One region of the Streptomyces sp. WAC04114 genome, then DNA from elsewhere that is predicted to be linked to it. Evidence: predicted binding sites of a transcription regulator. Region 1 holds the regulator's gene; the other holds the start of a gene.
What was found. Region 1 encodes HspR, which represses chaperone genes until heat shock. Its sites were predicted from a motif close to TTGAGNNNNNNNNNCTCAA; they were not measured.
Positions count from the first base shown of each region.

Region 2: a site for HspR is predicted at 1,795-1,813, ahead of lon (endopeptidase La). Genes of this name have one in related genera too.

Region 1 covers NZ_JAIGQA010000115.1:9,929-15,548, reverse strand. Annotated here, with positions in the region: gene dnaK (molecular chaperone DnaK) at 1-1,591, shown strand, start outside; gene grpE (nucleotide exchange factor GrpE) at 1,588-2,244, shown strand; gene dnaJ (molecular chaperone DnaJ) at 2,278-3,468, shown strand; gene K4G64_RS25690 (heat shock protein transcriptional repressor HspR) at 3,474-3,926, shown strand; gene K4G64_RS25685 (substrate-binding domain-containing protein) at 4,207-5,316, shown strand; gene K4G64_RS25680 (helix-turn-helix transcriptional regulator) at 5,504-5,620, shown strand, end outside.
Region 2 covers NZ_JAIGQA010000126.1:11,285-16,904, forward strand. Annotated here, with positions in the region: gene lon (endopeptidase La) at 1-1,772, opposite strand, end outside; gene K4G64_RS27050 (GNAT family N-acetyltransferase) at 1,947-2,606, shown strand; gene K4G64_RS27055 (rhomboid-like protein) at 2,619-3,419, opposite strand; gene K4G64_RS27060 (spermidine synthase) at 3,592-4,269, shown strand; gene K4G64_RS27065 (response regulator transcription factor) at 4,406-5,146, shown strand; gene K4G64_RS27070 (HAMP domain-containing sensor histidine kinase) at 5,143-5,620, shown strand, end outside.

The DNA of each region.
Region 1 (5,620 bases):
GCAGATCAGCGCCTTCGTGCTCCAGAAGCTCAAGCGCGACGCCGAGTCCTACCTGGGCGAGAAGGTGACCGACGCGGTCATCACCGTCCCGGCGTACTTCAACGACTCCGAGCGTCAGGCCACGAAGGAGGCCGGCGAGATCGCCGGTCTGAACGTGCTGCGCATCGTCAACGAGCCCACCGCGGCCGCCCTGGCGTACGGCCTCGACAAGGACGACCAGACCATCCTGGTCTTCGACCTCGGTGGCGGTACGTTCGACGTCTCGCTGCTGGAGATCGGCGACGGCGTCGTCGAGGTCAAGGCCACCAACGGTGACAACCACCTCGGTGGTGACGACTGGGACCAGCGCGTCGTCGACTACCTGGTCCAGCAGTTCCAGTCCGGTCACGGCGTGGACCTGGGCAAGGACAAGATGGCCCTGCAGCGTCTGCGCGAGGCCGCCGAGAAGGCGAAGATCGAGCTGTCCTCGTCCACCGAGACCTCGATCAACCTGCCCTACATCACCGCCTCCGCCGAGGGCCCCCTGCACCTCGACGAGAAGCTCACCCGCGCCCAGTTCCAGCAGCTGACCGCGGACCTCCTGGAGCGCTGCAAGACGCCGTTCCACAACGTCATCAAGGACGCCGGCATCTCCATCAGCGAGATCGACCACGTCGTCCTGGTCGGCGGCTCCACCCGTATGCCCGCCGTCGCCGAGCTCGTCAAGGAGCTGACCGGCGGCAAGGACGCCAACAAGGGCGTCAACCCGGACGAGGTCGTCGCCATCGGCGCCGCCCTGCAGGCCGGTGTCCTCAAGGGCGAGGTCAAGGACGTCCTGCTCCTCGACGTCACCCCGCTGTCCCTCGGCATCGAGACCAAGGGCGGCATCATGACCAAGCTCATCGAGCGGAACACGACGATCCCGACCAAGCGGTCCGAGATCTTCACCACCGCCGAGGACAACCAGCCCTCCGTGCAGATCCAGGTCTACCAGGGCGAGCGCGAGATCGCGGCGTACAACAAGAAGCTCGGGATGTTCGAGCTGACCGGTCTGCCGCCGGCGCCCCGCGGCGTCCCGCAGATCGAGGTGTCCTTCGACATCGACGCCAACGGCATCATGCACGTGACCGCGAAGGACCTGGGCACGGGCAAGGAGCAGAAGATGACCGTCACCGGCGGCTCCTCGCTGCCGAAGGACGAGGTCGACCGCATGCGCCAGGAGGCCGAGCAGTACGCGGAGGAGGACCACAAGCGCCGCGAGGCCGCCGAGTCCCGCAACCAGGGCGAGCAGCTCGTCTACCAGACCGAGAAGTTCCTCAAGGACAACGAGGACAAGGTCCCGGGCGACATCAAGACCGAGGTCGAGGAGGCCGTCGCCGAGCTGAAGGAGAAGCTCAAGGGCGAGGACTCCGCCGAGATCCGCACCGCCACCGAGAAGGTCGCGGCCGTCTCGCAGAAGCTCGGCCAGGCCATGTACGCCGATGCCAACGCCGCCCAGGCGGCCGGTGGTCCCGCCGGTGACGCCGGTGCCGCCGGTGGTGCCAAGGCCGCTGACGACGACGTCGTCGACGCCGAGATCGTCGACGAGGACCGGAAGGACGGTGCCGCGTGACGGAGGAGACCCCGGGCTTCGACGAGCAGCAGCCCGACGTCCCTTCCGGCGCCACCTCCGACGACGCCGAGCCGAAGGCCGCTTCCCCCTCCGCGGAGGAGGGGGCGGCCCCGGCCGGGGACACGGGCCAGGACGTGGCTCTGGTGGCCCAGCTGGACCAGGCCCGCACGGCGCTCGGTGAGCGCACGGCGGACCTCCAGCGCCTCCAGGCCGAGTTCCAGAACTACCGCCGCCGGGTCGAGCGCGACCGGATCGCGGTCAAGGAGATCGCCATCGCGAACCTCCTGACCGAGCTCCTGCCCGTGCTCGACGACATCGGCCGCGCGCGCGAACACGGCGAACTGGTCGGCGGCTTCAAGTCCGTCGCCGAGTCGCTGGAGAGCACCGCGGCGAAGATGGGCCTGCAGCAGTTCGGCAAGGAGGGCGAGCCCTTCGACCCGACGATCCACGAAGCCCTGATGCACAGCTACGCACCGGACGTCACCGAGACGACGTGCGTCGCGATCCTGCAGCCCGGGTACCGGATCGGCGAGCGCACCATCCGCCCCGCGCGGGTGGCGGTGGCCGAACCCCAGCCGGGGGCACAGACGGTCAAGGCGGACGAGTCCGCCGACGCCGACGACAAGGAGAGCGGTGGCCCGGACGAGGGCTGACGTCACAGACGAAGGGAAGGAGGGGCGTCGAGGATGAGCACCAAGGACTTCATCGAGAAGGACTACTACAAGGTCCTCGGCGTCCCCAAGGACGCCACCGAGGCCGAGATCAAGAAGGCGTACCGGAAACTCGCCCGCGAGTTCCACCCGGACGCCAACACCGGCAACGTCAAGGCGGAGGAGCGCTTCAAGGAGATCTCCGAGGCCAACGACATCCTCGGCGACCCCAAGAAGCGCAAGGAGTACGACGACGCGCGCGCCCTCTTCGGCAACGGCGGCTTCCGCCCGGGGCCGGGCGGCGCGGGCGGCTCCTTCAACTTCGACCTGGGTGACCTCTTCGGAGGCGGCGCCCAGGGCGGCGGCGGTCAGGGAGCCGGCGGCTTCGGCGGCGGCCTCGGTGACGTTTTCGGGGGCCTGTTCAACCGCGGCGGCGCGGGCGGGCCGGGGACGCGTACGCACCCCCGGCGCGGCCAGGACATCGAGTCCGAGGTCACGCTCAGCTTCACCGAGGCGATCGAGGGCGCGACCGTCCCGCTGCGGATGTCGTCGCAGTCCCCCTGCAAGGCCTGTTCGGGCACCGGCGACAAGAACGGCACGCCCCGCGTGTGCCCGACCTGCGTCGGCACCGGGCAGGTCGCCCGGGGCAGCGGCGGCGGCTTCTCCCTGACCGACCCCTGCCCGGACTGCAAGGGCCGCGGCCTGATCGCGGAGAACGCCTGCGAGGTCTGCAAGGGCAGCGGCCGGGCCAAGTCCTCGCGGACCATGCAGGTGCGCATCCCCGCGGGCGTCAGCGACGGCCAGCGGATCCGGCTGCGCGGCAAGGGAGCGCCGGGCGAGCGCGGCGGGCCGGCGGGCGACCTCTACGTGGTCGTGCACGTCGACACCCACCCGGTGTTCGGCCGCAAGGAGGACAACCTCACGGTCACCGTCCCGGTGACCTTCACCGAGGCGGCCCTCGGCGGCGAGGTGCGGGTGCCCACCCTGGGCGGCCCGCCCGTCACGCTGAAGCTGCCTCCGGGCACGCCCAACGGGCGCACCATGCGCGCCCGGGGCAAGGGCGCGGTCCGCAAGGACGGCACCCGCGGCGACCTCCTGGTCACCGTGGAGGTGAGTGTTCCGAAGGACCTGACGGGGAAGGCTCGTGACGCACTCGAGGCGTACCGCGAGGCGACCGCGGGTGAGGATCCGCGGGCGGATCTGTTCCAGGCCGCGAAGGGAGCATGAGTCAGATGGACGGTCGTCGGCGCAATCCGTATGAACTGACCGAGGAGACCCCGGTCTACGTCATCTCGGTGGCGGCCCAGCTGTCCGGCCTGCACCCCCAGACCCTGCGCCAGTACGACCGGCTGGGCCTGGTCTCCCCGGACCGCACCGCGGGCCGGGGTCGGCGTTACTCGGCCCGCGACATCGAACTGCTGCGCACCGTCCAGCAGTTGTCGCAGGACGAGGGCATCAACCTGGCCGGAATCAAGCGCATCATCGAACTGGAGAACCAGGTCGCCGCGCTCCAGGCCCGGGTGGCCGAGATGCAGGACGCGCTCGACGGTGCCGCGGCGGCGATGCGCCAGCGCGAGGCCGCGGTGCACGCGTCGTACCGCCGCGACCTGGTGCCGTACCAGGAGGTGCAGCAGACCAGCGCGCTGGTGGTGTGGCGGCCGAAGCGGCAACAGCAGTCCGACTGACGCGCATGCGCACATGAGAGGGCCGGGAGTTCGCTCCCGGCCCTTTCGCATGCCTTGGTGTGATTTCACCCGGTCTCACCCGATCTCCTGTGGATGACCGGAGGGTGCGCGGCACTTGAAGATGATTCCGCAGAGTCTTCACAACTGCTGCGGAGCGTGGTGTTGCCATCTCGTTAAGTGGTTCCGCTTGACGCTGGAGGCGCATCAGCGTTGGCTTTTCAGTCACATGGGTCCCAAAAGAGGTGCCCGCGTCCGAATCACACGCGAAGTGAGCTCCCGCATGCGTCGTCGCATCTCCATATCCGTGGCAGTCGCCACGATGTCCGTCACGCTCGCCGGTTGCGGCATGCTCAACGCGACGGGGAGCAGTGACGACGCGAGCCCGGCGAAGGGCAACGACATCACCGTGGGGCTGTTGCTGCCGGAGAAGGCGAACACGCGGTACGAGAACTTCGACTACCCGATCATCAAGCAGAAGGTCGAGTCGCTCACCAACGACAAGGGCCGCGTCGAGTACGCCAACGCCGAGGCGAGCGCCGACAAGCAGGCGAGCCAGATGCAGCGGATGATCGACAACCGCGTCGACGTGATCCTGCTGGACGCCGTCGACTCGACGGCCATCGCGAGCGGCGTGAAGAAGGCCAAGGAGGCCGGCATCCCGGTCATCGCCTACGACCGGCTGGCCGAGGGCCCGATCGACGCCTACATCTCCTTCGACAACGAGCTGGTCGGTGAGGTCCAGGGCCGCACCCTGCTGGAGGCCATCGGCGAGAAGGCGAGCCTCTCCGACAAGATCGTCATGATGAACGGTTCGCCGACGGACCCCAACGCCAAGCAGTTCAAGGCGGGCGCGATGTCCGAGCTGAACGGCAAGGTGACGATCGCCGACTCCTTCGACACCGAGGACTGGAAGCCGGAGAACGCCGAGGCCAACATGGCCGGCGCGATCCAGAAGATCGGCAAGGGCAACATCGCGGCGGTGTACTCCGCCAACGACGGCATGGCCGGCGGCATCGTCAAGGCGCTGAAGGCCGCGGGCGTGTCCGACCTGCCCCCGATCACCGGGCAGGACGCGGAGCTCCCCGCCGTGCAGCGGATCCTCAGCGGCGAGCAGTACATGAGCGTGTACAAGTCCTACCCGCAGGAGGCGGAGAACGCCGCGGAGATGGCCGTCGCCAAGGTCCAGGGCCGCGACATCCAGTTCGCCGCCCTCGCCCGCGACAAGGTCGACAGCCCCACGGACAAGGGCATCCCGGCGCAGCTCGTGCCCGTGGTCGCGCTCACCAAGGAGAACATCAAGGACACGGTGGTCGCGGACGACATCTACAAGCTGTCGGACATCTGCACGGCCGAGTACAAGGCGGCGTGCCAGGCGGCGGGTCTGAAGTAGCCGCGCCCCGGGCCGGGTTCACCCACCCCGGCCGGCTGCCGCGACGTGACGGGCGGAGGCTCGTCGGAAACCGGTGCGTACCGGTGGTTTCCGGTGCTCGCCGCGCGGGGAGCCGTGTTGCGGAGCACGTCCCGTCCGCGCATAGTTGCGCTGCGGCAGGACGGCGGAACCGGGGGTGGGATGGGCGATGGCCGGGCACGGGGCGGATGAGCATCCCCATGGTGCCGACCGACTGTGCGAGGCCGGGGATCGTGTGTATTCCCGGGCCGTACGGCGCGGCCGGGTGCCGCGACGGGACGCGGAA
Region 2 (5,620 bases), on a different contig from region 1:
CGGCCGATCAGGTCACGCAGGTCCTCGTCCCGGACGGTGAACGGCAGCTTCCGCTCGCCCAGTTCGTGCTGGGCGGCGACCTTGCGCAGCAGCCGTGCGACGGACCGCTCCAGGGTGCGCACGCCCGCCTCGCGCGTGTACTCACCGGCGAGCTTGCGCAGCGCGCCCTCGTCGATGGTCACCTCGTCCTTGTCGAGTCCGGCCCGCTCCAGCTGGCGCGGGAGCAGGTGGTCACGGGCGATGACGACCTTCTCGTCCTCGGTGTAGCCGTCCAGGCGGACGATCTCCATCCGGTCGGCGAGTGCCTCCGGAATCGCCTCCAGGACGTTGGCGGTCGCGAGGAAGACGACGTCCGACAGGTCCAGCTCGACCTCCAGGTAGTGGTCCCGGAAGGTGTGGTTCTGCGCCGGGTCGAGCACTTCGAGGAGGGCGGCGGCCGGGTCGCCCCGGAAGTCCGAGCCCACCTTGTCGATCTCGTCGAGGAGCACGACCGGGTTCATCGACCCGGCCTCCTTGATGGCCCGCACGACCCGGCCCGGCAGCGCGCCGACGTACGTACGCCGGTGGCCGCGGATCTCGGCCTCGTCGCGGACGCCGCCGAGGGCGACGCGCACGAACTTGCGGCCCATGGCGTGCGCGACGGACTCGCCGAGGCTGGTCTTGCCGACACCGGGCGGCCCGACGAGCGCGAGCACGGCACCGCCGCGCCGCCCGCCGACCACGCCGAGGCCCCGGTCGTCCCGCCGCTTGCGCACCGCCAGGTACTCGGTGATGCGCTCCTTCACGTCCTGGAGACCGGAGTGCTCGGCGTCCAGCACGGCCTTGGCGCCCCGGATGTCGTAGGCGTCCTCGGTGCGCTCGTTCCAAGGCATCTCCAGGACCGTGTCGAGCCAGGTGCGGATCCAGGAGCCCTCGGGCGACTGGTCGGAGGACCGCTCCAGCTTGTCGACCTCCTTGAGCGCGGCCTCACGGACCTTCTCGGGCAGGTCCGCGGCCTCCACGCGGGTGCGGTAGTCGTCGGACTCCTCGCCCTCCTGCTCACCGTTGAGTTCGCGCAGCTCCTTGCGGACGGCTTCCAGCTGACGCCGCAGCAGGAACTCGCGCTGCTGCTTGTCGACGCCCTCCTGGACGTCCTTGGCGATGGACTCGGCCACGTCCTGCTCGGCGAGGTGGTCGCGCAGCTGCTGGGTGGCGAGCTTCAGCCGGGCCACCGGGTCGGCGGTCTCCAGCAGTTCGACCTTCTGGTCGGTGGTCAGGAACGGCGAGTAGCCGGAGTTGTCGGCCAGCGCCGAGACGTCGTCGATGGCCTGCACCCGGTCGACGACCTGCCAGGCGCCGCGCTTGCGCAGCCAGGCGGTGGCGAGGGCCTTGTACTCCTTGACCAGTTCGGCGAGATGACCGGGCAGCGGCTCCGGCACGGTCTCGTCGACGCTGGTGCCCTCGACCCAGAGGGCCGCGCCGGGACCGGTGGTCCCCGCTCCGATGCGCACCCGGCTCCGGCCGCGGATCAGGGCGCCCGGGTCGCCGTCGGCCAGCCGGCCGACCTGTTCGACGGTGCCGAGGACACCGGTGCCGGCGTAGGTCCCGTCGATGCGTGGCACCAGGAGTACCCGGGGCTTTCCGGGTGTTGTCCGGGCAGCGGCCTGAGCGGCCTCCACCGCGGCACGGACCTCGGAATCGCTCAGGTCCAGCGGGACCACCATGCCGGGCAGCACGACCTCGCCGTCGAGCGGCAGCACGGGCAGGGTGAGCGGTGTGGACGTCGAAGCCATGATCTCCCCTTCGGCAGTCAAGTTGAGCTATGCCGACTCAATGCTTGGACGGCGCCGGATGTTCCCCACCCGCTGTTCGCTGTCAGCGATCACTCATGACACCGGGAGCGAGAGGGCGCGTAAGGTCCTACATGTAAGAGCCACAGGAGAGCTTTAGCCATTACAGGGGGCGGCATGGACGAGACCGTGCGGGCATGGGTGAACGGGTGGGTCGTGTCACGCGGGGCCGCTCCTCCCCTGGCCGAGCCGTGGGGCTGGACCATCGACATGGGGCTGTACGGGCACGTCACGCGGCATGTGTGCGGCGCGGCCGGCGAAGGTCTCGACGAGGCGACCGTGCGCAAGGTGGCCGGGGCGGTGACCGGGCAGGGCGTATGGCTGAAGGCGTTCCGGGATCCGTCGGTGGTGGCCGGCTGGCTGGACGACGGCTGGTGGATCGACCCCGAGCCCGGCTTCCTGATGCGGGTCCCGCTGGCGCCGGACGGCGCTGCGGCCGTCCCCGAGGGCTACCGGCTGCGTGAGTGGTCGCGCGGAGGGGTGACCCGCGTGATGGTGGCCGCGCCGGACGGGTCCCTGGCGGCACGCGGCCAGATCGCCCCGACGGGCGGCACCGCCGTCGTAGACCAGGTCGAGACCGCCCCCGAACACCGACGCAGAGGTCTGGGCAGCATCGTCATGCGGACGCTGCAGGACGCCGCCGTCCGCCAGGGGGCGCGGACCGGCGTCCTGTCCGGCACCCCCGCCGGACGAGGGCTCTACGAGGCGCTGGGCTGGGAGGTGGTGGCCCTGCTGACCAGCGCGAGGTACGACCGGGCGGCCTCCGCCCGGACCTGAGGGACCCGGAGGTCAGACCCCGGCGGGGTGAAGGCGAGCCGCATACGAGCGCCGGACCACCGGCCAGGTCGCGAGCCCGATGCCCAGGGCGATGAGGTGCCCCCAGTTCGTCAACGGGTCGGTGAAGGCGAGCAGGTCCTGGATCAGCATCCACCCGAACCCGGCCAGCAGCGGCAGGCGCAGCCACAGCGGCAGCAGACCGGCCAGGGCGCCGATACCGGCGGCGACACCGAAGCTGACGCCGTAGTCGAGGCGGTGCAGGGAACTGTCGGGGAGGTGCCCGGCCAGCACCGCGAGCCCCACGGGCACCTCGGTCGCGAGGGTGGCGAGGACATGCCCGAGCAGGAAGACCCCGGCCGTGCGCAGGCCCCCGATCCGCCGTTCCAGCGCGGTCAGCACGAGCACGAAGGCGATGGCGAACGGCGAGGTCACCCCGCCCGCGACCCACAGCGCGCTGCCGATCAGCACCAGCTCCGGCGTGCGCACCAGGTGCGCCATGTCCGTGCTGGAGCCCTGGAGCAGGGCGTGCACCAGGGCCGGGTCCGCGTACGCGGCGATCAGCGAGGTGAGACAGAGGAGCGTCGCGTAGCCGAAGGTGAACGGCGTACCCGTGGGGGTGGGCAGCAGCAGCCAGGGGCGGAGCGTGTGGGAGCGGGGCGCTGCCGCCGGGGCGGGCTCCCCCCCTCCCGCGACCGCCGTCTCCCGGGGGCTCCGCTGCCGCGGCATCCCGTCGAGCAGCCCGGCCACGTCGGAGAACGGCGCGTCCGCCGGTGTGGGTGCGGCGGGCTCGGGGGGCGGCGCGGTGCGTTCCAAAACGGGCACTCCTTCCGTCATGTCCCAGCCTTCGCTCCCGACACCGCACTGTCTGTGACCTGCGCCACGTGGAAGCGGATTCACAGCAACCCGAAAACCCCGTCCCGCGTCCTGCCTCGGGCCCCGCCGAATCGACGGGCGCCCCTTGGTCCACTCCTGCCAGGATGCCCCCATGCCTAGCTCGTACGACATTCCCGAGGTCCTGGACCGTCGCGAGGGCCCGCACGGTGAGGTGGTGCTGCGGCGGCACGGCGGCCGGCTGGAGATCATCGCCAACGGCTGTTTCCTGATGGACACCTCCGACGGCCGCTCGGAGCGGCGGCTGGTCGACGCCGCGCTGGACGCCCTGGACGGCAGGGACCGCCCCCACGTCCTGATCGGCGGACTCGGCGTCGGCTTCTCCCTAGCGCACGCCGCGGCGGACCCCCGCTGGGGGCGGATCACGGTGGTGGAACGCGAGCACGCGATCGTCGAATGGCATCTCGACGGCCCGCTCTCCGCGCTCTCCGCCCCAGCCCTGGCGGATCCCCGCGCGAAAATCGTCGAGGCCGATCTCGTCGCCCACGTCAATGAGACATCCGACACGTACGACGCCCTGTGCCTCGACATCGACAACGGACCCGACTGGACCGTCACGGAGGGCAACGGAAATCTCTACGGGGAAGCCGGACTGGCAAGCTGCGCACGGGTGTTGAGACCCGGCGGGGTTCTCGCGGTCTGGTCCGCCCGGCCGTCTCCGGAATTCGAAGAAACCTTGCGGAATGCCGGGTTCCAACGGGTGCGTACCGAAGAGATCCCCGTTGCCCGGGGCGTTCCGGACGTCGTGCACCTCGGCATCCGCCCTGGATAGCAAAGGCGTACTGACTCCCCGTACGCTGCTCCTCTGACGCCGATCATTCAAGCGTCAATCGCAACCATGCGCAGGCATAGCCAGTCAGAAGGAATCACCCCACTGATTCCGGGAAAGCACACCCCAGGGGCGGGCGATGGAGCAGACACAGACCTCCCACAACGGTTCGGCGACGGCTACTCCGGGCGCACAGCGCCGGGTCCTGGTGGTCGAGGACGACGCGACGATCGTGGACGCCATCGCGACCCGCCTGCGGGCCGAGGGATTCCTCGTGCAAACGGCGGGTGACGGACCGTCCGCGGTCGACACGGCCGAGGCGTGGCAGCCCGACCTGCTGATCCTCGACATCATGCTGCCCGGCTTCGACGGCCTGGAGGTCTGCCGGCGCGTCCAGGCCGCCCGCCCCGTGCCGGTGATGATGCTCACCGCGCGCGACGACGAGACCGACATGCTGGTCGGGCTCGGCGTCGGTGCCGACGACTACATGACCAAGCCGTTCTCGATGCGGGAGCTGGCGGCGCGCGTGCACGTCCTGCTGCGCCGGGTGGAGCGGGCCGCCATCGCGGCGGCCACCCCCCGCTCCGGCATCCTGCGCCTCGGCGAGCTGGAGATCGACCACGCGCAGCGCCGGGTCCGGGTGCGCAGCGAGGACGTTCACCTGACGCCCACCGAGTTCGACCTGCTGGTGTGCCTGGCGAACACCCCGCGTGCGGTGCTCTCCCGTGAGCAGCTGCTCGCCGAGGTCTGGGACTGGGCGGACGCCTCCGGCACCCGCACGGTCGACAGCCACATCAAGGCGCTGCGCCGGAAGATCGGCGCCGAGCGGATCCGCACGGTGCACGGCGTCGGTTACGCCCTGGAGACCCCGACGCCATGAGCGGTGGGCCGGCCGGACGGAGAATCCCCGGGGAGCCGGATCCCTGGGGCGGGGTGAGCCCGTTCTCGATCAAGACCAAGCTGGGCGCGCTCGTCGTCATCTCGGTGCTGATCACCACGGGTCTGTCGGTGATCGCGGTGCACACCAAGACGGAGCTGCGCTTCATCACGGTCTTCTCGATGATCGCCACGCTTCTCATTACGCAGTTCGTGGCCCATTCACTCACCGCGCCGCTGGACGAGATGACCGCGGTGGCCCGTTCCATCTCCCAGGGCGACTACACCCGCCGCACGCGGGAGAACCGCCGGGACGAGCTGGGCGACCTGGCCGTGACGATCAACGCCATGGCCGACGAGCTGGAGGCCCAGGACAGCCAGCGCAAGGAACTCGTGGCGAATGTCTCGCACGAGCTGCGCACACCCATCGCGGGTCTGCGCGCGGTGCTGGAGAACATCGTCGACGGGGTCACGCAGG